Regions from separate parts of the Bradyrhizobium sp. CCBAU 11386 genome, predicted to be linked through region 1. Evidence: predicted binding sites of a transcription regulator. Region 1 holds the regulator's gene; each other region holds the start of a gene.
What was found. The regulator LexA, encoded in region 1, represses DNA repair genes until DNA is damaged. The targets are predictions, from matches to a motif close to TGTTCNNNNTGTGTTCNG.
Positions count from the first base shown of each region.

Region 1 (7,460 bases):
TCGATCTTGCTGATGAGGTCGCCGGACATGATGCCGGCCTTGGACGCCGGCGTGTCGTCGATCGGCGAGACAACCTTGACCAGGCCCTCCTCCATCGTGACCTCGATGCCGAGCCCGCCGAACTCGCCGGAGGTGGTCTCCTGCATCTCGGTCCAGGCCTTGTCGTTCATGTAGCGCGAATGCGGATCGAGCGAGGTCACCATGCCGGTGATCGCGCCTTCGATCAGCTTGGCATTGTCGGGCTTCTCGACATAGCTCGCCTTCACGCGCTCGAAGACTTCGCCGAACAAATTGAGCTGGGAATAGGCATCATCCGCGCTCGCTGCCGCCCGTGCCGCCCACACGCCGCCGTGCGGACTGGCTACCAGAAGGGTCAAACACGCTCCGGTGAGCGCGCCCAGGGGGAACAGCAGGGTTTTCCGCATGGATAGGCTGGCCTTCTTGCTTTAGCGGTTCTCTTGGGGCTTGGGAGGCGCCATGCAAATGGCGATCCAGCCCGCTTCTCACAATACCATTCTGGTTTCTTCAAGGCCGGGCTGCCACGCCGGCGGGTCCGCCGCAAAAATCCCTTCGCCCGGACCTAAACTTTTGGCAACGTTCCGAAACCGTTTCGCGCAAATCGGCAACCGTCGATCGACCCACGCCCCGCAGCTATGCGATTTTAGGATGGTTTTGGAGAGCTGGACGGGTTAGGCGATGAAACAAGGCTTCAAATTCTCGGGAGGATAATAATGAACGAAGCACCCCGCATCCGGCCGGAAAGGAACGTCGAACTCGGCGCCAGCGGCGAGCCGTTCCAGAATCTGCACGAATTCATCCGGAAGGCGCGCGCCAACCTCAACCAGAATGCCTGGGACTATATCGTCGGCGCCGCCGAGACCGAGACCACGATGCGCCGCAACCGGATGGCGCTGGACGAGATCGCGTTCCGCCCGCGGGTGCTGCGCGACGTGCGCAAGGTCGATGGCTCCGTCGAACAGTTCGGCCGCAGGATGCGCCTGCCGGTGGTGCTCGCGCCGGTCGGCGCGCTCGAGATCTTCGACCCGGATGGCGCGGCGAGCGTCGCCCGTGCCGCCGGCACCTTCGGTGCTGCGCACATGCTGAGCTCGGTGTCCGAGCCCGGCCTGGAGAAGACCGCCGAGGCCGCTCCCGATGCGCTGCGCCTGTTCCAGCTCTATGTGCGCGGCGACGACGCCTTCGTCGCCGATGTCGTCAGCCGGGCGGAGAAGCACGCCTACGCCGCCTTCTGCCTGACCGTCGACACCGCCCATTACAGCCGTCGCGAACGTGACATCGCCAAGCGCTACGTTCGCGAGAGCCGCCTGCGCGCCACCGGCGGCGATTTCCAGAAGGGCCTGGAGTGGCGGACCGTGAAGATGATCAAGGACAAGTTCAAGGTTCCGCTGATCCTCAAAGGTATCGCCACCGCCGAGGACGCGCTGATCGCGATCGATCACGGCGTCGAATGGATCTACGTCTCGAACCATGGCGGCCGCCAGCTCGATCACGGCCGCGGCGCCATGCATATGCTGCCGGAAATCGTCGAGGCCGTGAAGGGCCGCGCCAAGATCATGGTCGACGGCGGCTTCGGCCGTGGCACCGACATCGTCAAGGCGATTGCGGCGGGCGCCGACCTTGTCGGCATCGGCCGGTTGCAATGCTGGGCGCTGGCGGCGGCCGGCGAAGCCGGCGTGACGCGGATGCTGGAGCTTCTGGAGGACGAGGTGCTGCGCTGCCTCGGCCTGTTGGGCGCCACCTCGTTCGCCGAGGTCAACAAGTCCTGCCTGCATCAGGCAACTGCAACGAATGCGCCGAGCGTGTTCAGCGCGTTCCCGCTGTTCGACCACGAACCTTACCGATACTGATCTGAAAGGATGCAATGACCTCGCTCTCTCCCGGCAGCGCAGATGCGCTTTTGTTCGATCTCGGGCGCGTCGTGCTCGACATCGATTTCTCCAAGGCGATCGCCTGCTGGGCGGGACATGCCGGCTGCAAGCCGGAGGCGATCGTTGCCCGCTATGTGCGCGACAGCGAGGCCTATCGGCTGCACGAGGTCGGCAAGATCAGCGACGAGGACTATTTCGCCTCGCTGCGCGCCTCGCTCGGGATCGGCATCTCGGATGCGCAATTCCTCGAGGGCTGGAACGCGATCTTCGCGGGCGAGATGCCTGATATCGCGGAGCTATTGCAGCGTGCGGCGAAGCGGATGCCGCTCTACGCCTTCTCCAACACCAACCGGCCGCATGTGGACCATTTCTCGAAGGAGTATGCCGGCCTGCTCGGCCATTTCCGCGAGCTTTATCTGTCGTCCAGCATCGGCCTGCGCAAGCCGGACGCGGCGGCCTTCGACCATGTCGTGGCGGCCATCGGCGTGCCCGCCAGGCGCATCGTGTTCTTCGACGACCTCGCCGAAAACGTCGAGGGCGCGCGGGCGCGCGGATTGACCGCGGTGCATGTGACCTCGCCCCGCGACGTCGGCGATGCGCTCAAAGCGCTGGGAATCTGATCGAGATACACCGGCCGGCGGGTGAAACCGGGGAGTTCCGCGGAACCGATCTCGCCCGAGATGAGGAACCAAATCACTTTGTACATTTTTATACAGAGTTCCGGGAACGGAATGCCCGCTTCCGGACTCTTGAGTCCGTTGGGACTTCTACGGACGGACGCATCATCGTGTTGGGCAAGACCTATCTCACCAAACAGGCCTCTCTTCTGCTCGAATTCGCCAGAACGACGTCGGATTCTGACCTTTCCGCCAAGCTGATCAGCAAGGCCGCCGACCTGAAATCCCAGGCCGATCCGCTGCCCGACAAGGATCAAGGCCCCAAAGCTCCCGACGTGGCGCCGGACGCCCGTCCGGACCAGCAGACCGGTCGTTGACCGATACTGGCCGTGGCTCTCGTCAATTGTCGTCCTGCCATGGCCATACTCGTACCGGTCTTTCTGATCGTCAGGGTTATGCCGCGCCGCACTTGGCGTTCTCCATAGAAGAGCGGCCGAGCGACGGGATGAATTATCCTGCTTCGTCGCTGTTTTGCCTCTGCGCCCGCACTCGGATAGAACGTTCGCCGTTCATTCGTCCGAACGTGCCCAGCAGGAGTCTTCCCCGTGGCCTTGATGCCGGTTTCTGACGCGCTCGCCGCAGTGCTGGCCGGCGTGGAGCCGTTGCCTGAAGAGATGATTCCACTCGATGAGGCCTACCACCGCGTGCTCGCGCGCGACGTCGCGGCGCGGCGTACGCAGCCGCCGGAGGCGATGTCGGCGATGGACGGCTACGCCGTGCGCGCGGCCGATGCGGCCAAGGTCGACGCACAGCTCACCGTGATCGGCGAGGTCGCGGCGGGCCGGCCGTTTGCGGGATCGGTCGGCGTCGGCGAAGCGATGCGAATCTTCACCGGCGGCGTCGTTCCGGCCGGCGCGGACGCGGTCGTGATCCAAGAGGACACGGTCGCCGAGGGCAGGCGCATCACGATCAAGCAAGCCGCCGTCACGGGGCGGCACATCCGCCCCGCCGGCGTCGACTTCTCCGAGGGCGACGTGCTCCTGCGCAAGGGAACCCGGCTCACCGAGCGCGACCTCGCGCTCGCGGCCGGGATGAATCACCCGCACCTCCCCATCCGACGCCGTCCGAAGGTCGCGATCCTCGCCACCGGCGACGAACTGGTGATGCCTGGCGCCACACCGGGTCCCGGCCAGATCGTCTATTCCAACGGCTACGCCCTGCACGCGCTCGCCCGCCAGGAGGGCGCAGATACCATCGATCTCGGTGTTGCCGCTGATACGCTGGAGGCCACCACCGCCGGCATCCGCCGCGCCCGCGAGAGCGGCGCCGATATCCTGATTACGACCGGCGGCGCCTCGGTCGGCGACCACGATCTGGTTCAGCAGGCGCTGAGGGATGAAGGCATCGCGATGGCGTTCTGGAAGATCGCGATGCGGCCGGGCAAGCCGATGATGCACGGCCGGTTAGGAGCGATGGGTGTGATCGGCCTGCCCGGCAATCCCGTGTCGTCCTATGTGTGCGCCTTCCTGTTCATGGTGCCGTTGATTCGCGCTCTGTCGGGCCGCGCCGTGATTCACCACCGTCGCGAGCGCGCCGTGCTCGGCCGCGACATCGGTGCCAATGACCAGCGCGAAGATTATCTGCGCGCACGTCTGGAGCGGCGCGACGACGGCACGCTTGTCGCCCTTCCCGTCGATCATCAGGATTCCTCACTGCTTGCGAATCTCGCTGCGGCACAGGCACTTCTCGTGCGCGCGCCGTTCGCGCCCAAGGCCGAGGCCGGCACGCCTTGCGAGGTGCTGCGACTGCCCGCCTGAACCCGCTGGTCATGCGCGTTCCGCGAACTTTGTCGCGTTCACGGTAAATTAAGCAGTTGCGGAACACATATCGAACATATAGTGTCCGTTCATGATTTGTTTCGAGCATCTGGCGGCTCGCCGCTGAATTCACCGTCTCGGAATCGAACGACATCAACCGGGGGATTTGGTCGAGATGTTAACGCGCAAACAATACGAGCTTCTGCGATTCATCAGCGAGCGTTTGAAGGAAAGCGGCGTGCCGCCCTCCTTCGACGAGATGAAGGACGCGCTCGACCTGCGCTCGAAGTCAGGCATCCATCGCCTGATCACCGCATTGGAGGAGCGCGGCTTCATCCGGCGTCTGCCCAACCGGGCCCGCGCGATCGAGGTGATCAAGCTGCCCGAGCTCCAGGCCGCCGCCGGCAGCCGCCGTGGCTTCACGCCGAGCGTCATCGAGGGCAATCTCGGCAAGGTGCGAGCGGGCTCCAGCGCGCCCGTAGACGAGGGCGAGCGCCCCGTCGCGGTGCCGGTGATGGGCCGCATCGCGGCCGGCACACCGATCGAAGCGCTGCAGACCCGCAGCCACACCATCAGCGTACCGCCTGACATGCTCGGTTCGGGCGAGCACTACGCGCTCGAAGTGCGCGGCGACTCGATGGTCGAAGCCGGCATCCTCGACGGCGACATGGCGCTGATCCAGCGCAACGAGAGCGCCGACACCGGCGACATCGTGGTGGCGCTGATCGACGACGAGGAAGCGACGCTGAAGCGCTTCCGCCGCCGCGGTGCCTCGATCGCGCTCGAGCCCGCCAATGCGGCCTATGAGGTCCGCATCCTGCCGCCCAACCGGGTGAAGATTCAGGGCAAGCTGATCGGCCTGTACCGCAAGTACTGAGCGCGGCCGCCGGTTGGCGACCCGCGCGTTGACGATTGGAGCGGACGATTGTCCGTTCCGGCTGGATAGTCTTTCTGGTTTTGCACAGATTATCCGGCCCCTTCTCCAGCGCTACATCCTCGGCACGCCGCACGAAGCCCTCATCGCTTCGCGGCGCTGGAGATCGAGGAGACCATCATGCGCAAGATCGTTTTGAGCGCCGTCACGATGGCGCTGATCGCAGCATCGGCGTCGCAAGCCTTCGCCGCACAGTTACACCCTGTCCGCAAGGCAGCGCAGACGACGACGAGCGAGCAATTGCGCAATGCCCGCAATGCCGTCGCGCAGCCGTCGCAACCCGCCTGGCAATATTCGGGCTGGTCGGCACCTGCTGGTCGCTGACGGAGACGCACGCCAAATGCGCGAGAGCGGACTTTGTTCCTCGTGCATTTGAAAAAGATATTGTGATGGCAGCCTGCGAACCCAAGCCGCAGATTTGCCTACAACCGAGAAGACGCTAACATGCTTCCACTCTGATAGAGGCCTGTGCCTCCGAAGGAGGCGCGGGTCGCTATCCCTGAATGAGGAGCACCCGATGTGTGACTACAGCCTGCATGCCGTCGCGACGCGTCCCGCAGAAGTCGGCGAGACGATCGTCACGACCACCTTCCGAGGCACCTCGACGCGCGGCTTCGCCTCCGAGGCCGACATGTCCGTCGCAGTCTGCCTGCTGCCGGGGACGGAGCTCGCCTTCGCCGACAACGTCCGCTACGACAATCGATGGATCTGGACGCGCACCATCAATTCCCGTGTCGGCAAGTTCGGCAAGATCGATCCGCACATTCCCGATCGCCATCACGACGCGATCGAATTCCCCGACGGCAAATACGTACTGGTGACGCAGCTCGTCGAAGGCCAGCGCGCGACCGTGCTGCAGTTGCCGGTGACCCAGCCCGTCGGCGAGCGTGAACACAAGCCGCAGGTGATCGCCGATGGTCGGCCGACCATCACCCGCCTGCCGATCGGCTGACGTACCTACCCCGGCTCACGGGTCGGGGCCAGGATTGAAATCGCCATCGCCGGCCGTGGCCGGCGAGACGGGATGGTTTGTGTCCTGAGAATCCAATTCGCCGAGATCCCCCCGCGCCTCCCCGTCGCACGAAGTTTGCGCGGCGCTGCCTGAATTTTGAACGTCCGTTCCGCGGCCAGATCGCCGATGCTGTCAATGGCTTGAGGCGGCGGGCACGGTCGATGAAAACCTTCATTCGCGTCGTTGAACTCTGGGTGCCCGACCGGACGCGCATGCGGCTGGAATTCGGCGGCGGTCTCTATGGCGAAGGGCTGTCCGCGTTCAAGGCCGTGAGCGAGAACTTGCGCTTCGGATACGACGAGGGCCTTCCCGGCAAGGCCTGGGCCAGCGGCCATCCCGTGATCCTCACCAAATTCGCCAACTCCTATTTCAAGCGGACCGATCAGGCGCTCGCGGCCGGCCTCACCTGCGGCGTGGCGGTCCCGGTGTTTTCAGGCGAATTTTTGCAGGCCGTGATGGTGCTGTTCTGCGGCGACGACGAGGCGCATGTCGGCGCGATCGAGCTCTGGCACAATGATCCCGATATCTCCCACGAGATGGGGCTCGTCGACGGCTACTACGGCACCGCCGACATGTTCGAATTCAACTCCCGCCACACCAGGTTTCCGCGCGGCTTCGGCCTGCCCGGACGCACCTGGAAAGCGGACCTGCCGCTGATCATCAAGGATCTGCACAACGCCAAAAGTTTTCTGCGCTGGGAAGAGGCCGCCGAAGTCGGGATCAATCTCGGCGTCGGCGTGCCCTACCGGACCGGCGCCGACCAGACCTGGGTGCTGACTTTCCTCTCCGCGCAGGCGACGCCAATTGCGCGGCGCTTCGAGATCTGGGTGCCGAACGAAGCCCGCTCAGCACTGGTCTTTCGCGCCGGCGATTGCAGCGCGCAGACCGACCTCGCCGCGCTCTATGTGGACAAATCCATCGCCAGGGGTGACGGCAGCATCGGCGGAGCCTGGGCCACCGGCATGCCCGCGCTCAACGACGATCTCGCGCATGACCATTCGGTCGCGGCCGCAGAGGCTCGCGCGTCTGGACTGAGCCAAATGGTGGCCCTGCCGGTGATCGGGAGTGCTGGGCTCGACGCCGTGCTGGCCTGGTACCTGTAGCCGTTCCGTTCAATCCTCGGCCTGCATGTCCGCCTCGGACGGTGTCGCGTCCCGGCTGCGGGGAGCCGCCGCCTGCGGCGCAAGGCTCGTA
Region 1 covers NZ_LBKA01000235.1:44,842-52,301, forward strand. Annotated here, with positions in the region: gene XI09_RS24155 (S41 family peptidase) at 1-425, opposite strand, end outside; gene XI09_RS24160 (alpha-hydroxy acid oxidase) at 732-1,865, shown strand; gene XI09_RS24165 (HAD family hydrolase) at 1,880-2,506, shown strand; gene XI09_RS24170 (hypothetical protein) at 2,674-2,880, shown strand; gene XI09_RS24175 (molybdopterin molybdotransferase MoeA) at 3,109-4,320, shown strand; gene lexA (transcriptional repressor LexA) at 4,496-5,197, shown strand; gene XI09_RS24185 (hypothetical protein) at 5,375-5,578, shown strand; gene XI09_RS24190 (hypothetical protein) at 5,772-6,206, shown strand; gene XI09_RS24195 (GAF domain-containing protein) at 6,428-7,369, shown strand; gene XI09_RS24200 (ComEC/Rec2 family competence protein) at 7,379-7,460, opposite strand, start outside.

Region 2 (7,460 bases), on a different contig from region 1:
CGCTGTGGCCCGAAGGTCAACCGTTCCGCTCCCCAAATGGGGTGCGGGATGCGACGACCATATGACCACGGCCCCCTTTAGTTCACCCCGGCTGGGGATGGAAATACTCGAAAATCCTGCGGGCGCTTTCGGCGCTCACCCCCGGAACCTTGCCGAGATCGGCGATCGAGGCCCGTTCGATCTCCTTCAGGGTTCCGAAATGATGCAGCAAGGCACGTTTGCGTGACGGGCCGATGCCCGGAATCTCCTGCAAACCGGCCTCGCGGATGTCCTTCTTGCGCAGCTTGCGGTGCGAGCCGATGACGAAGCGGTGGGCCTCGTCGCGCAGGCGCTGGATGAAATAGAGCACGGGGTCGCGCGGCTCGAGCTTGATTGCCTCGCGCTCCGGCATGAACAGGGTCTCGCGGCCGGCATCCCGGTCCGGCCCCTTGGCGACCGACATCAGCGACACCTGGGTCAGGCCGAGATTTGCAAAGATCTCCCGGACGGCATTGAGCTGGCCGCGGCCGCCGTCGATGATCACGAGGTCGGGCCATTGCGGAAAATCGTCGTCCTTGACCTTGGCGCCCTCCTCGGGCGGGTTGATGAGACGCTTGAAGCGGCGCTCCAGCACCTCGCGCATCATGCCGTAGTCGTCGCCGGGCGTGAGCCCTTCCGACTTGATGTTGAACTTGCGGTACTGGTTCTTCACGAAGCCGTCCGGGCCGGCGACGATCATGGCGCCGACCGCGTTGGTGCCCTGGATGTGGCTGTTGTCGTAGACCTCGATGCGCTTGGGGGCATGCGGCAGGCTCAGCGTCGTCGCCATGGCGTCGAGCAGGCGGCCCTGCGTCGCGGTGTCCGCGAGCTTGCGGCCCAGCGCCTCGCGCGCGTTGGTCAGCGCGTGGGCGACGAGCTCCTTCTTCTCGCCGCGCTTCGGCGCGGTGACCTCGATCTTGTGCCCGGCCTTGATCGAGAGCGCGTTGGCAAGCAGCTCGCTCTCCTCGATCTCATGCGAGAGCAGGATGTTCTTCGGCGGCGGCTTGTCGTCGTAGAACTGGGCGAGGAAGGAGCCGAGCACTTCTTCGGGTGTAAAGGTCTTCTCCGCCCGCGGGAAATAGGCGCGGTTGCCCCAGTTCTGGCCGGTGCGGAAGAAGAACACCTCGACGCAGGAGAAGCCGCCCTCCTGGTGGATGGCGAACACGTCGGCCTCTTCCACCGTGCGCGGATTGATGCCCTGCTGCGACTGGATCGCCGACAGCGCGGCGAGGCGGTCGCGGTAGAGTGCCGCGCTCTCGAATTCGAGCTCATTGGCCGCCTTCTCCATCTCGCCGGCGAGCTCCTGCTTCACCGCATGGCTCTTGCCGGAAAGGAAGTCGGTCGCCTCGCGCACCAGGGTCGTGTAGCCGGGGAAATCGATCTCGCGGGTGCAGGGACCGGCGCAGCGGCGGATCTGGTAGAGCAGGCAGGGCCGGGTGCGGCTCTCGAAGAAGGAATCGGTGCAGGAGCGGATCAGGAACGCGCGCTGCAGCGCCGTGATGGTGCGGTTGACGGCACCGGCGGAAGCGAACGGGCCGAAATAGCGTCCGGGGCGGGTCTGCGCGCCGCGGTGCTTCAGGATCTGCGGCGCCCAATGGTCGCCGGTGATCAGGATATAGGGAAACGACTTGTCGTCGCGCAGCTGCACGTTGAAGCGCGGCCGCAGCTGCTTGATGAGGTTGGCTTCCAGCAGCAGCGCTTCGGTCTCGGTGTTGGTCGAGACGATCTCCACGGTCACAGTGGCGGCGATCATGCGCAGGATGCGCGCCGGCTGCGGCGCATTCTGGCGCGCGTAGTTGGAGAGGCGCTTTTTGACGTTCTTGGCCTTGCCGACATAGAGCACGTCGGCATTCGCATTGAGCATGCGATAGACGCCGGGCGAGGTCGGCGCGAGCCGGACCGCGCGCTCGATCGCCTCATGACCCGTCGCCAGCGGCTCTTCGCCGACCGCGCCGCTCTCTTCCAGGATGTCAGGCAGCAGCGCGTCGTCCTCGTCGTCGCCGCCTGTGGTGGCGGGATCGAGGTCCGGCGGTGCCGTCTCCTGGGACGGGGCGTCCGGTGCCATGCCGCGCCTGGATTTGCGCGCGCGGGCGTCGTCCGGATCGTCGGTGGAATCGTGAACCATGGGACGAATTTAGGCGCTGGGGATGCCGATTTGAAGTTCCGGCCATGCTGCACGCACAGGATGGCGGCGCAGTTCCCGGTAACGCTTCCTTAAGTCTGTTAAGCGCGCGGTAACGGGTCTTAACAGCCCTTTAACTTAAAACTCTCGATAAATCTTACGCGAAAAGGTCTTGGTTCCGTAACCATGCGACATGGCCCGGCGCGGCGGCGCAGGCATCGCACCGGTTTACGGCAGTTGCGTTGGAGTGTGTGATGAAGAGGCTCGTTGTGGGCGCAGCCGTGTTGGTTGCCGCCGGCTGGACAGCTTCGGCAGAGGCCGCCGATCTCAGTTACGGGCAGCGTGCGCCCTATACCGTCAATCAGCCGCTCAATGCCTATAGCTGGGCTGGTCCGTATCTTGGTGCCAATCTCGGCTATGAGTGGGGGTCGGTGAGTAACTCACCCGTAAAGCCCTCCGGCTTCGTCGGCGGCATTCAGGCCGGCTATAATTTCCAGAACGGTCCATGGGTGTTCGGCGTCGAGGGCGATATCCAGGCCGCCGGCGCTGATGACACCTTCGCGCCGTGGAAGTTCTCCAATCCGTGGTTCGGCACCCTGCGCGGCCGTGCCGGCTATGCCTTCAGCAACGTGCTGTTCTACGGCACCGCCGGCCTCGCCTTCGGCGAGCTGCGCGCGCAGACCTTCGGCTGGACCGAGTCGCACACCAGCGCCGGCTGGACCATCGGTGCCGGTGCGGAAGTGGGCTTCGCGCCCAACTGGACCGCCAAGCTCGAATATCTCTACATCGATCTGTCGACGAGTCAGTTCGCAATTACAGGCGTGTCAAACGGCTATAGCGCCAGCGTTGTGCGCGCAGGCGTGAACTATCACTTCTGATAGCCAAATAAGAAAATACCGGACAATAACCTCCCGGCCGCTCGCGGCCGGGACTTTTTTGCGCCAGGTTTTTTGAGTCAGGCCCGCTAGGAGAGGATGACCAAATTGACCGCCTTCGGTCCCTTCCCCTTCTTGTCCGGTTCGACTTCGAAAGTAATACGCTGTCCTTCGGCAAGGTCCTTCAGTCCCGCTCGCTCCACAGCAGTGATGTGAACGAAGACATCGCGACCGCCGTCATCCGGCTTGATAAAGCCGTAGCCGCGCTCGCCGTTGAAGAACTTGACCGTTCCCGTCATGGCCATCGGGAAACTCCCCCTCATTGCTCCTCCGCCGCGACGCAGACTCACGTCACGACATGACCGGGCCTTACGGAGCCCGGGAGCTGGCCATCCTTGGGCGGACCTTTCGGTCCGGCCGGATCTTTCTTAGGCCTTCACTCCGCCGCAACCATTCGCGGAAGCGGAACGTAAAGCCAGTCACGGAAATAGCATAATACGGTTCTTTGCAGATTGACTACCGCTCCTGCATCTTTTTCCTAAATGCCGGAGTGTTACGGCCTCGGCACCTCTAATCGGAATCTGGCAGCGCCGCCCTGGCCGAGCGGCATTTCGAGCTCGGGCAGGATCGTCTTGAGCTCGCCATGCAGCGTGTAAGGGGGATTGACGATCAGCAGTCCGGTAGAGGTGAGGGCGGCGCCGTCGGCTTGCGGCGCGACACTGAATTCGAGGCGCAGGCATTTGCCCGGCGGCTTTGCTGCGGCTGCGAGCCGCGCCACGAGCTGCGTCAGCGTGTCGGTGGCGCGCCGGCTCTTGGCGGGATACCAGATTACATAGATACCGGTCGGCCATTTTGCGAAAGCCTCCGAGAAGACTTCGCCCAGCCGTTCGAACTCGTTCTTTGCCTCGAATGGCGGATCGATCAGCACCAGCCCGCGCCGTTCCTTCGGCGGCACGAAGGCCGGCAGCGCCACCCAGCCGTCGAGATCGACCACGCGGGCCTGCTCGTCGCGGCGCAGCACGTCGATCAGCGCCTTGCGTGCTTTCGGCTCGAGCTCGCAGGCGACGAGGCGGTCCTGCGGCCTGAGCAGGCCGCGCGCGATCAGCGGCGAACCCGGATAGGCCTTGAGCTCGCCCTTCGGATTGAAGGCGCGGACGATGTCGAGATAAGGCTTGGTCAGCGCGGCGGTCTCGTTCGACAGGCGCGCTTGCATCAGCCGCGCGATGCCGGTCAGCCATTCGCCGCCGCGCCGCGCCTCGTCGCTTTCAAGATCGTACAGGCCGGCACCGGCATGGGTGTCGATGACGCGGAACGCCCCCGGCTTGTCCTGCAAGTAAGTGAGGATGCGCGCCAGCACGATGTGCTTGATGACATCGGCGAAGTTGCCGGCATGGAAGGCGTGACGGTAGTTCATGGAAAGAGCACTACGCCACGTCACGGCCTGAGCAAAGAGGCACTAATGCGTGTCCCGGACGCGGTGCAGCGTGTAACGCTGCGCCGCTGAGCCGGGACCCAGCTTCTTCGTTCGTGATGGGCCCCGGATCAGCGGTGCACCACGCCGCGTTTCGCGGCGCATTGCACCGCATCCGGGGCACGAGAGCCCGTCTACCCACCCCTGATCGGCGGCATCGTCACCTGGTCGCGGCGGCAGGCGCGGCGGTCGATCTCCTCGCAGGCGCGGAATTGCAGGTCCTTGCTGAGGCAGATGCGGACCTCGGAAAGCCGCGTCCGGTTGCAGGTGACCGAGACGGCGGCGCTGCCGAGGCCCGGATTGGCCTTGATGAAGGCCTCCTCGACCTCCGCCGGCGCCACGGTCTTGGCCTGCGACAGGTCGAGATACTCGGCCGGAATCTTGATCGCGGCGCGCGCTTTCCGGATCGTCTCGAAATAGCTGCGGTCGGCGAGCCCCGAGCAGGTGCCGTGCTTGTCCCATTCGTTGAAGATCAGGCCCGGCGCCGGCATCAGGTCGAGCATCGAGGAGACGATGCTGCGGTTCAGCCGCGGCGCCGGCCGCTGGCAATATTCCGGAAAGCCGTTCTCATATTGCGGCCACAGCCCGTGCACCACGAAAGCATAGGGCCGGCCGCTGCACTGGATCTGGGAGCGGCCGCCGCGCTCGGCCGCCTCCTCGCAGAAGGAGGGCGACCACGACAGCGACAGCACGTAGAAATCGAATTCGCCGGGCGCGTTCTGCCGCTTGTCCTGGGCTTGCGCGACGCCCGCCAGCGAGACCAGCCCGGCGGCAAGGGGCAGGGCAAGGACCAGCGAGATCATCAGGCGGGAGAATGAGTGCAATCTGGAATGAAACATGGCGACGCCCCTCAACTAGACTGTGCAATCGAGCCTAGCAGGCGATAAGAACATTTCAAGAACAAAATTCGGGCGGCCTCCGTCAGGCCGCTGGGCTAGGTCCGAATCAGGGCTTGTCGAATTAGGGCTTGGCGGCGCGGCAAGCCGGATTGTAGGCCCAGTTGCGGTCGAGCCCGACCACGCACCATTCGACACCATTGCCGTAACCGGCAAAGCCGCCGTCCTCGATGATCGAGAAATGCACCTTGCGCACCTTGCCGTCGTTGAGCATGGCCTCGCCGGTGCAATAGCGGCGCGGAATGTTGTCGGACTGCCAGGGCCGGAACGCGGCCTCGCGCACGGCGGAGAAGCCGGTGATCTTCAACGAGGAATTCCAGAAGGCGCTTTCCTTCTCCCAGAACTGGGTGGCGATCGTCGGTAGCGCCTTGTCGCAATCGGCGACGCTGCCGTCATAGCGCGGTCCGCTCAGCCAGAAGTTCAGCTCCAGCGGATTAGCCGCCCTGGCCTCACCGAGCGACAGCGCCCCGAACAGGAGGCCGAGCACGGCGGCAAAGCGGAGCGATTTCAGGGAGGTCGAGGCGCGCATGGGCAATCCAGACAGCATGATCTGCGAAGGTCGGACGGTGCCGCGAAGGGCGGGTGAGGTCAAGTGCAGCGCGGCAACACTTGGCCAGGAGTTGACCATAACGTCGCATTCGACAGGGCTTCAGTTCTTTTCACTTCCGTCCCGGCACCGTAAACTGGCGCCAACCAATTGGAGTAACGGGAATGCGAATCATTGCGGCCGCCGGCCTTCTTGCCCTGGGTATGATGGCGAGCCAGTCGGCGCGCGCCGATATCCTTCCGGTGCCTCCGTTCAAGGGCAACGACACCGGCGGCATCATCGCCTATTCGATGGCCAATCAGGTCGATGCGCGGCAGGTCGCGGTCGATCATTGCGCGCGCTACGGCAAGGTCGTCAAATTCCTCGGCGTGCAGGCCTATGAGGGCGGATACATCTCGTTCTCCTGCCGCTGGGTGCCTTATGGCGCCGCCGATCAGCCGATCCGCACGCTGTACTGAGGCGTTTCCGTAGCGCAGCGATCTCTCAGCCGGGAGCATCCCACATGACGCGCAAACTTGCTTTGCTCGGCTCGGCCGTTTGCTTCGTGTTGTCGGCCGGCAGCGCCTGCGCCGACGATCTGCCGGTGCGCAAGGCCGGCCTGTGGGAATTGAAGATGGTCAGGAGCGGCTCTGCGATGCCGGAAATGACCATGCAGCACTGCACCGACGAGACCGTCGACAAGGAGATGAACAACAACGTCTCCCCGATGGCCAAGCAGATCTGCGCCAAGCAGGACATCAAGAAGACCGCGACCGGTTATGTCAGCGATTCCGAGTGCAGCGTCGCCGGCATCAGCACCACCTCGCATGCCGAGATCACCGGCGATTTCAACTCGGCCTATACGGTGAAGACCTCGTCACACGCGCAAGGCGGCGCCGCCGGCACCGCGGGGCGCGACACCACCATGACGCTCGAAGCGAAATGGCTGGGCGCCTGCAAGCCGGACCAGAAGCCCGGCGACATCGTGATGCCCGGCGGCTTCAAGATGAACGTGCGCGACGTCGACAAGCTGAAGAACCTGCTGCCGAAGTAGGCTCACCGCGAAACCGGTGCGCTCCCTCGCCCCGTTCTTACGGGGAGAGGGTTGGGGTGAGGGGCCTCTCTCCACAGGCGCGATCGTCGAGGGACCTGTACCCCCTCACCCGGATCGCGGCGGACGATGCTTCGCATCGCCGGGGGCGATCCGACCTCTCCCCGCAAGCGGGGAGAGGTAAGAACAGCTACACCGGTATTCGCACGCTCGCCCTTAATCCGCCCATCGGGCTGTCGCCGAGCGTGATGTCGCCGCCGTGGGAGCGGGCGATGTCGCGGGCGATGGCGAGGCCTAAGCCCGTGCCGCCTTCGTCCTGGTTGCGGGCGTTGTCCAGCCGCAGGAACGGCTTGAACACCTCTTCGCGCAGATGCGCGGGAATGCCCGGGCCGTCGTCGTCGACCGTGACGGTCAGATAACGGTGATCGCGCTGGCCGGTGATGGCGATGCTCTTGCCGTAGCGCGCCGCATTGGTGACGAGGTTGGCGAGGCAGCGCTTGA
Region 2 covers NZ_LBKA01000255.1:21,259-28,718, reverse strand. Annotated here, with positions in the region: gene uvrC (excinuclease ABC subunit UvrC) at 83-2,143, opposite strand; gene XI09_RS36255 (outer membrane protein) at 2,395-3,018, shown strand; gene XI09_RS36250 (cold-shock protein) at 3,105-3,320, opposite strand; gene XI09_RS36245 (23S rRNA (adenine(2030)-N(6))-methyltransferase RlmJ) at 3,569-4,429, opposite strand; gene XI09_RS36240 (ribonuclease T2) at 4,621-5,325, opposite strand; gene XI09_RS36235 (hypothetical protein) at 5,447-5,911, opposite strand; gene XI09_RS36230 (hypothetical protein) at 6,094-6,387, shown strand; gene XI09_RS36225 (DUF3617 domain-containing protein) at 6,432-6,962, shown strand; gene XI09_RS36220 (ATP-binding protein) at 7,150-7,460, opposite strand, start outside.
Region 2: a site for LexA is predicted at 5,372-5,389, ahead of XI09_RS36240 (ribonuclease T2). Genes of this name have one in related genera too.

Region 3 (7,460 bases), on a different contig from region 1:
CCCGAGGATGTCGCGCAGCACCCACAGCAGCGGCATGTCCGGTGGCGCGTCGAAGGATTTCGTTTCGCCGTTGATGGTGAGAACAGTTGCCATATGCATCCCCTTGCTCGACGATCGCTTGCGGCGATCAAGCCGGCGAAATTTCCGCGCGACCATAATCATAACGACGCGAAACGATGAAGCGTCGAAATTCCTGGCAATGCATATTTGCGCGGCTGAAGCGTCAGGCCATGACGTTCACGAATTTGTGCGGCGATCGCTGCAACGGTTTTGGGCTAATTGATATGATAAGCGTCATGTTTTGACGCATTTTCGTCGCGCGCCTCGACGGTCGCCGCAGACGATCGTGCGAACGCGCAAAACCATGCGATGACGAAATTCGTGCGATTGGGAAAATCGGGCGACGGCGAGCACGGTGCACGGGATCAATTGCAACGGCCGATTGCTGTGCTCTCCCCCCTTGTGGAGAGGGCAATCGCATATCAAGAAGCGCGGTGGATGGCTCGTCCGCAGCCCATCCTTCGAGACACCCGCCTACCGCGGGCCCTCAGGATGAGGGTGGAGTGCGCGGCAGCAATTTCAACGGTCGCCGATGCTGCTTAGCCTCATCCTGAGGGACCGCTGGAAGCGGTCGTCTCGAAGGACGAGGCGCTTGCTCAGGCGGCCGCCAAGAAGGCACCTGCGATAGCTCTATCTTGCTGGAGAGGACGGCGAGGAGAACATGCCATTTCGGAATAATAGCATTATGCCCCTGTTTTGCCCGACGGGTCAACGGTTCATCAGGCGCCTAAAGTGCGATGAGCTGAAGGCGGATCGAGTTCGGCCCGTTCCCTCCCCCTTGCGGGGGAGGGGCAGGGAGGGGGGTGCCACACGGGGACTCCCTCCGCCGCGCATCCGCCCTCGGTGCGTCATCAACAACGGGCACCTTTTGCTGGGCTACCCCCCTCCCTAGCCCTCCCCCGCAAGGGGGGAGGGAACGCACCTTCGTCGGGGCGCTGGATGAGTCTCTTCGCCAGGCGCGTAAGCCATTGATTCCACGCGCCCCGGCTACTGTGCATGGGGTTGTTTTTCAGGTTTTTGATTCAAGGGCCGTCGCGAGACCCGTCAGCCGTGCCGGAAGCCCATCCGGAACGCGCCCCAGTGCTTGCCGCGGACCATGATCGGCGAGGACAGGTCCTTCATCAGCACGAACTGCCCGCCGCCCATGTCGCGGCGATAGGTCTGGAGCAGGAACGGCTTGGTGCTGCCTGCGACCTTCTTCACCGCGCGATCGGTGAACAGGCGGCGGTTGTGGCAATTGGCGTTATTCCAGACTGGGTCCTTGCCCTGCGGCAGGCGGTAGTTCGGATTGTGGGTTGGCAGGTAGCCGCCCTTGGCCCAGGCGACGCAGAACACGATGCGCGGGTCGGACTTCTGGATCGGGTCCTGGATGGCGGGCAGCACGCGGTCGGTGAAGTCGACGTAGCTGGTGAGATACTGTTTTGGATCGGTGCCGGCAATTTCCCGGTACTTCTCGTCCATGAGCTGGTCGAGCGTGATCTCGCCGCGATCGATCGCGGCCTCGAACTCGGCCGAGATCCGCTTGGCGGTCTCGACGACCGCGCGGATCAGCGGCGCGTCCGACGTCTCCACGCCGCTGTCGGCGATCATCGCGATCAGGCCTTCGGAGGTGTCGAGCAGCTTTGTCACCCGCTGATCGGCGCTCTTGAGATCGCGCGAGGAGAGGTCGACGCCCTTGGCGAGCTCGTTGAGCTCGCTGATGACGGTGTCGCAATGGCCGAGATTGGAGGTCGCCGCGCGCGCGACGCTGTCGATCTCCGCTTCCACGGAGGCGAAACCCTGCTGGACGCGGGAGATGATGCTGGAGATCTGCTGGGCGCCTTCGCCGGCGGTCTTCGCGCGCTGCGAGGCGTCGCTGCTCTCGCCGATCAGGCCTTCGATCTGGCCGTCGAGATCGCGCACGGTGTCGGAGATCTGGTGCGTGGCCTGGCGGGTGGCTTCGGCGAGGTTCTTCACCTCGCTTGCGACCACCGCGAAGCCGCGGCCGGCATTGCCGGCCCGTGCTGCCTCGATGGTGGCGTTGAGAGCGAGCAGATTGGTCTGTTTCGCGATCGCCTCGATCGAGCCGGACACCTTGGCCACCTGCGCCAGCGCCGAGCCGACCGCGCTCAAGCGCGCCTCGATCCGCCCAACGGCCGCGACAAGCTCGGAGATGCGGTTGACGGCGGTATCGACCGCGCTGCGCGACTGCGCGATCTCGCCGACCGCAGCGGACGTCGTCGTTTGCACCGCCTGCGACGCATTGGCGATGTCGTGGTTGGCCGAAACCATCGTCTCGGCCATCTCCTGGAGATGATGGAACCGTTCCGACTGGTTCGCGACGCGGTTTGCGACTTCCTGGACGTTGCCGGCAATGTCGGCGAGCTCCACGCCGAGACCGCCGATGCGGTCGGCGAGCTGGTCGATCAATCGTTCGGCGAGCGCGGCCGCCAACCCCGCCGGATCGTTGAAAATGCGCCGGTTGCGGCTGTTGGCCGTGTTCCAGGCGACGTCGCCCGGCCGCTGTGGATGCGAATAGATCTTGTTGTGCACCGGCAGGAAGCCGTTGCGGTCGACCATGGCGCAGAACGCCATGCGCGGTTCCTTGGCGAGAAACGCTTCCTGGAACGGCGGCAGCGCGCGGTCGGCCCAGTCCAGATATCTGGTGCGGTATTGCTGCGGATTGGTGCCCGCAATCTCCACATAGTCGGTGTCGAACAGGTCGTCGATCCCAACCTCGCCGCGTGCAACCGCCCGCTCGAAGATCGCGGTCAGCGCGTTACCCGCTTCCATGGCGCGGGTGACGAACTCCGTGTTCTCCTCATGGATCGACCACAGCCGGTCTTCGATCTTCTCGCGGAGCTCGGCATTGGGATTGACGAAATGCGCGCGGGCTCCGGCCTTGGATTGCTCGACGACGCGCAGGCGGCAGGCGCCGACCTGTTCGAGGCTGCCTTCGATCATCGCTTGCGGTGCCAGCCGGCCTGCGTCCGCACCGCCGAGCAGCACGCCGTCCATCGCGATCTCATAGACCGGCATCACGGCGCGCGCGCTCTCGAACTTGAGATGGCAGGGCAGCCGCTCGGTCTTGCGGCGGTCGTCGTGCTCGCTCTGGCGCAGCAGCACCGCGCAGCGCGATTTCAGCTTCTGTGCGAAGGTGGTGACCGCCTTGCCGGCGCTGGCGACGTTCTCGCCGTGGGTCTCGGCCGCCTTGGTTGCAGCATCGATCTCGGCCGCGCTCTGGCCGACCGAGACGATGAACTCCGACGCGCTGGCGGCATTGCCGGAGACTTCGCTCGTGGTGGCGTTCTGCTCGGCGACCGCGCCATTGACGGTCTCGAAGACAGGGCGGATCGCCTCGATCGCCTGCGAAATGCGGTGCACGGCATCGGCCGAGCCGGCGGCGTCGCGCTGGAGCGCGTCGATCTTCTTGGTGATCTCTTCCGTCGCGCCCTGGGTCTGCACCGCGAGTGCCTTCACTTCGGTGGCGACGACCGCAAAACCCTTGCCCGCAGCGCCGGCGCGCGCGGCCTCGATGGTCGAGTTGAGCGCGAGCAGCGTCGTCTGCCGCGCGATCTGCGCGATCAGATTGACGACGTTGCCGATGGCGGCGGAGGATTCCCGCAAGCGGTCGACATTGGCGCGGGCTTCCTGCGCCGCGGCACTGGCCTCGTCGGCGAGCTTGCCGGCCGCGCGAACCTGCGCCCCGATGCCTTGGGCGGACTGGGTGAACTTGTCGGCGGCATGGGCGAAGGTGGATGCGGTCGACTGCGCGGCGTTGGTGCGGCCGGTCAGGGCGTCGGTGCGGTCGCGAATGGCCGCAAGCGTCACGGCGGTCGCTTCGGCGCCGCCGGCTACCGAATTGGCGGCGCGCTCGAGCTGGCGAATCATCGCGCCCAGCTCGAGTTCCAGCAGTTCCAGGATTTCCCTGGCAGAATCGCCCTCCGTGGCCGGGCCGGGCTCGGAATGGGCCGGCGGCTGTGCGGCCTGCGGGGCGGCCGCAGGCGCAGCCATGTCCGGCAGACGCTTCCGAAATAGTCCGAACGCCATCAGGTCTCTCTTGTCGGGGGACGGTCGGACGTTATTTTCGCAGCCCGGAATGAAGTCAGGGTTAACGATGCCTGACATCTAGGCGCGAGGCATTACTGTGTTACCTTAAAGTCGCAGAGCCTCTTTGATTTCGGTGGGTTGGCGGCCTATAAGGCCGCGCTTCCCACCCTCACCTTGGCTGACGATTCCTTTACGAGACCACGCATGGCCGGACATTCCCAATTCAAGAACATCATGCACCGCAAGGGGCGGCAGGATGCCCAGAAGTCGAAGCTGTTCGGCAAGCTGGCGCGGGAAATCACCGTCGCCGCCAAGCTGGGGACGCCCGACCCCGCCATGAACCCGCGCCTGCGCGCCGCCGTGATCGCCGCGCGCCAGGAGAACATGCCGAAGGACAATATCGAGCGCGCGATCAAGAAGGCGCTCGGCAGCGACGGCGAGAACTATGACGAGATCCGCTACGAGGGCTATGGTCCCGGCGGCGTCGCCGTCATCGTCGAGGCGCTGACCGACAACCGCAACCGCGCCGCCTCCGACATCCGCTCCTTCTTCACCAAGTCAGGCGGCAACCTCGGCGAAACCGGCTCGGTCTCCTTCATGTTCGATCGCACCGGCATCATCGAATACGACCGCAGCGTCGCCTCCGACGACGCCGTGCTCGATGCCGCGATCGAGGCCGGCGCCGACGACGTGATCTCGGGCGAAGGCGGCCACGAGATCTACGCCTCGACCGAAGGCTATCGCGACGTCGCCAAGGCGCTGGAAGCCAAGTTCGGCGAGCCGCGCAAGGCCGCGCTGATCTGGAAGCCGCAGAACACGGTCGCCGTGGACGACGAGACCGGCGAGAAGCTGCTCAAGCTGATGGACCTGCTCAACGAGCACGACGACGTCCAGCACGTCTACGCCAATTTCGAGGTGTCGGACGCGCTGATGGCGAAGATGGGCGGGTAGGGCTGCACTCTCCGCTGTCGTCGCCCGGCTTGACCGGGCGACCCAGTATTCCAGAGACGCCGGGAGGATACGGAGAGGCCGCGGCGTACTGGATACCCGCCTTCGCGGGTATGACATCGGAGAATGTGGCGGGCAGCACCCGCCTCATGCGCCCCACTTCCCCTGTTACTTTCGTTCTGTTTCTGTTTCGCTCCAAGCAGCCAGCCGCTATCACTGGCCCATGACTGCGCTCCCGATTCGTGGCCCCGTTCGCATCATCGGCATCGACCCCGGCCTGCGCCGTACCGGCTGGGGCGTGATCGAGGCCGAGGGCAATCGCCTGATCTATGTCGCCTGCGGCTCGGTGGAACCGCCGGACGACCTGCCACTGTCGAGCCGCCTGCTTGCGATCCATGAAGGGCTCGCGGCGGTCCTGTCCGATCACAAGCCGATGGAAGCGGCGGTCGAGCAGACCTTTGTCAACAAGGACGGCGTTGCGACGCTGAAGCTCGGCCAGGCCCGCGGCGTCGCCATGCTGGCGCCCGCAATGTTCGGCATCAGCGTCGCCGAATACGCGCCGAACCAGGTGAAGAAGACCGTGGTCGGTGCCGGCCATGCCGACAAGCAACAGATCGCGATGATGCTGAAGATATTGCTGCCGAAAGCCGAGCCGCCGTCAGCCGACGCCGCCGACGCGCTCGCCATCGCCATCACCCACGCCCATCACCGCCAGAGCACGGCGCTCAGGCTGAAGGTGGTGGGGATATGATTGGCAAGCTGAAGGGCCTGATCGATTCCTACGGCGAGGACTATGTCATCCTCGACGTCGGCGGCGTCGGCTACCAGGTGCATTGCTCGGCGCGCACGCTCCAGCATCTGCCCGCGCCGGGCGAGGCCGCCGTGCTGTCGATCGAGACCTATGTCCGCGAGGACCAGATCAAGCTGTTCGGCTTTCGCACCGACCAGGAGCGCGAATGGTTTCGCCTGCTCCAGACCGTGCAGGGCGTCGGCGCCAAGGTCGCGCTCGCCGTGCTCGGCACGCTGGCGCCGTCCGACCTCGCCAATGCGATTGCCCTGCGCGACAAGGCCGCGGTGGCGCGCACGCCCGGGGTCGGCCCCAAGGTCGCCGAGCGCATCGTCACCGAGTTGAAGGACAAGGCGCCCGCCTTTGCCAATGTCGATCCGGCGGTGGTGCATCTTGCCGGCGCCGTCGACGACCAGCGCGCGCCGCGGCCCGTCGCGGACGCGATCTCCGCGCTGGTCAATCTCGGCTACGGCCAGCCGCAGGCCGCCGCCGCGATTGCATCCGCATCGCGGAGTGCGGGCGAGAATGCCGAGACGGCGCAACTGATCCGGCTCGGGCTGAAGGAGCTCGCGAAGTGAGTTCTGGCCTATACGCCGAAGGATCAGGTAGGCCGGAGCTGGTGAATCTCGGACGCGCCTTCCTCGTTGTTTTCCTGATGACAGTGATCGCGGGTATTCTCGAAACAATCGCGTTTTCGGCTTCCGGATGTTTCCTCAGCCGAGTCGTTCGCTGTTTCTCGATCTCGCGCGACGCGATCGGAATTACGCTGCTTGGTTTGAAGATGTGGGCTTTGCCCGCTCTCATTGCCTCGGCGGTCATTGTCGGGATTGGACGACTCCGTGGGCGTGTGGCGTGGTGGAATGTCCTTCTTCTCGCGCCCGCCTTGTATTTCGTGCTTATGGTCTCGACGGCCAAGTCGCTCGATTTCGTCGGGGAGCCCGAGGTGTGGGTGCAGAGCGCGATCTTGGTCGTTAACGTCCAGCTGTCCCTGTGCGTCGGAAGATTGTTTGATAGGCTGGCCATATGACAACGCCCAACCGCATGGTCACGCCCGAGCGCCGCTCCGATGACGTCGGTGACACCGCGCTGCGCCCGCAATCGCTGTCCGACTTCGTCGGCCAGCAGCAGGCCCGCAAGAATCTCTCGATCTTCATCGAGGCGGCGCGCAAGCGCGGCGAGGCGCTGGATCACGTGCTGTTCGTCGGGCCCCCCGGCCTCGGCAAGACCACGCTCGCGCAGATCGTGGCCAAGGAGCTCGGCGTCGGCTTTCGCGCCACGTCGGGCCCAGTGATTGCCAAGGCCGGCGACCTCGCCGCCCTGCTGACCAATCTCGAAGAGCGCGACGTGCTCTTCATCGACGAGATCCATCGCCTGAGCCCTGCGGTGGAAGAAGTGCTCTATCCCGCGATGGAGGATTTTCAGCTCGACCTCATCATCGGCGAGGGCCCGGCGGCGCGCTCGGTGAAGATCGAGTTGTCGAAGTTCACTCTGGTCGGCGCCACCACGCGCGCGGGTCTTCTCACCAATCCCCTGCGCGACCGCTTCGGCATTCCGGTGCGGCTGAATTTCTACACCATCGAAGAGCTGGAAAGCATCGTCACTCGCGGCGCGCGCGTGCTCAATGTCGGCATGAGTG
Region 3 covers NZ_LBKA01000230.1:46,750-54,209, forward strand. Annotated here, with positions in the region: gene XI09_RS22255 ((2Fe-2S)-binding protein) at 1-93, opposite strand, end outside; gene XI09_RS22260 (methyl-accepting chemotaxis protein) at 1,105-2,514, opposite strand; partial or broken gene XI09_RS46230 (methyl-accepting chemotaxis protein) at 3,271-4,167, opposite strand; gene XI09_RS22270 (YebC/PmpR family DNA-binding transcriptional regulator) at 4,294-5,040, shown strand; gene ruvC (crossover junction endodeoxyribonuclease RuvC) at 5,261-5,788, shown strand; gene ruvA (Holliday junction branch migration protein RuvA) at 5,785-6,402, shown strand; gene XI09_RS22285 (hypothetical protein) at 6,399-6,851, shown strand; gene ruvB (Holliday junction branch migration DNA helicase RuvB) at 6,848-7,460, shown strand, end outside.
Region 3: a site for LexA is predicted at 5,213-5,230, ahead of ruvC (crossover junction endodeoxyribonuclease RuvC). Genes of this name have one in related genera too.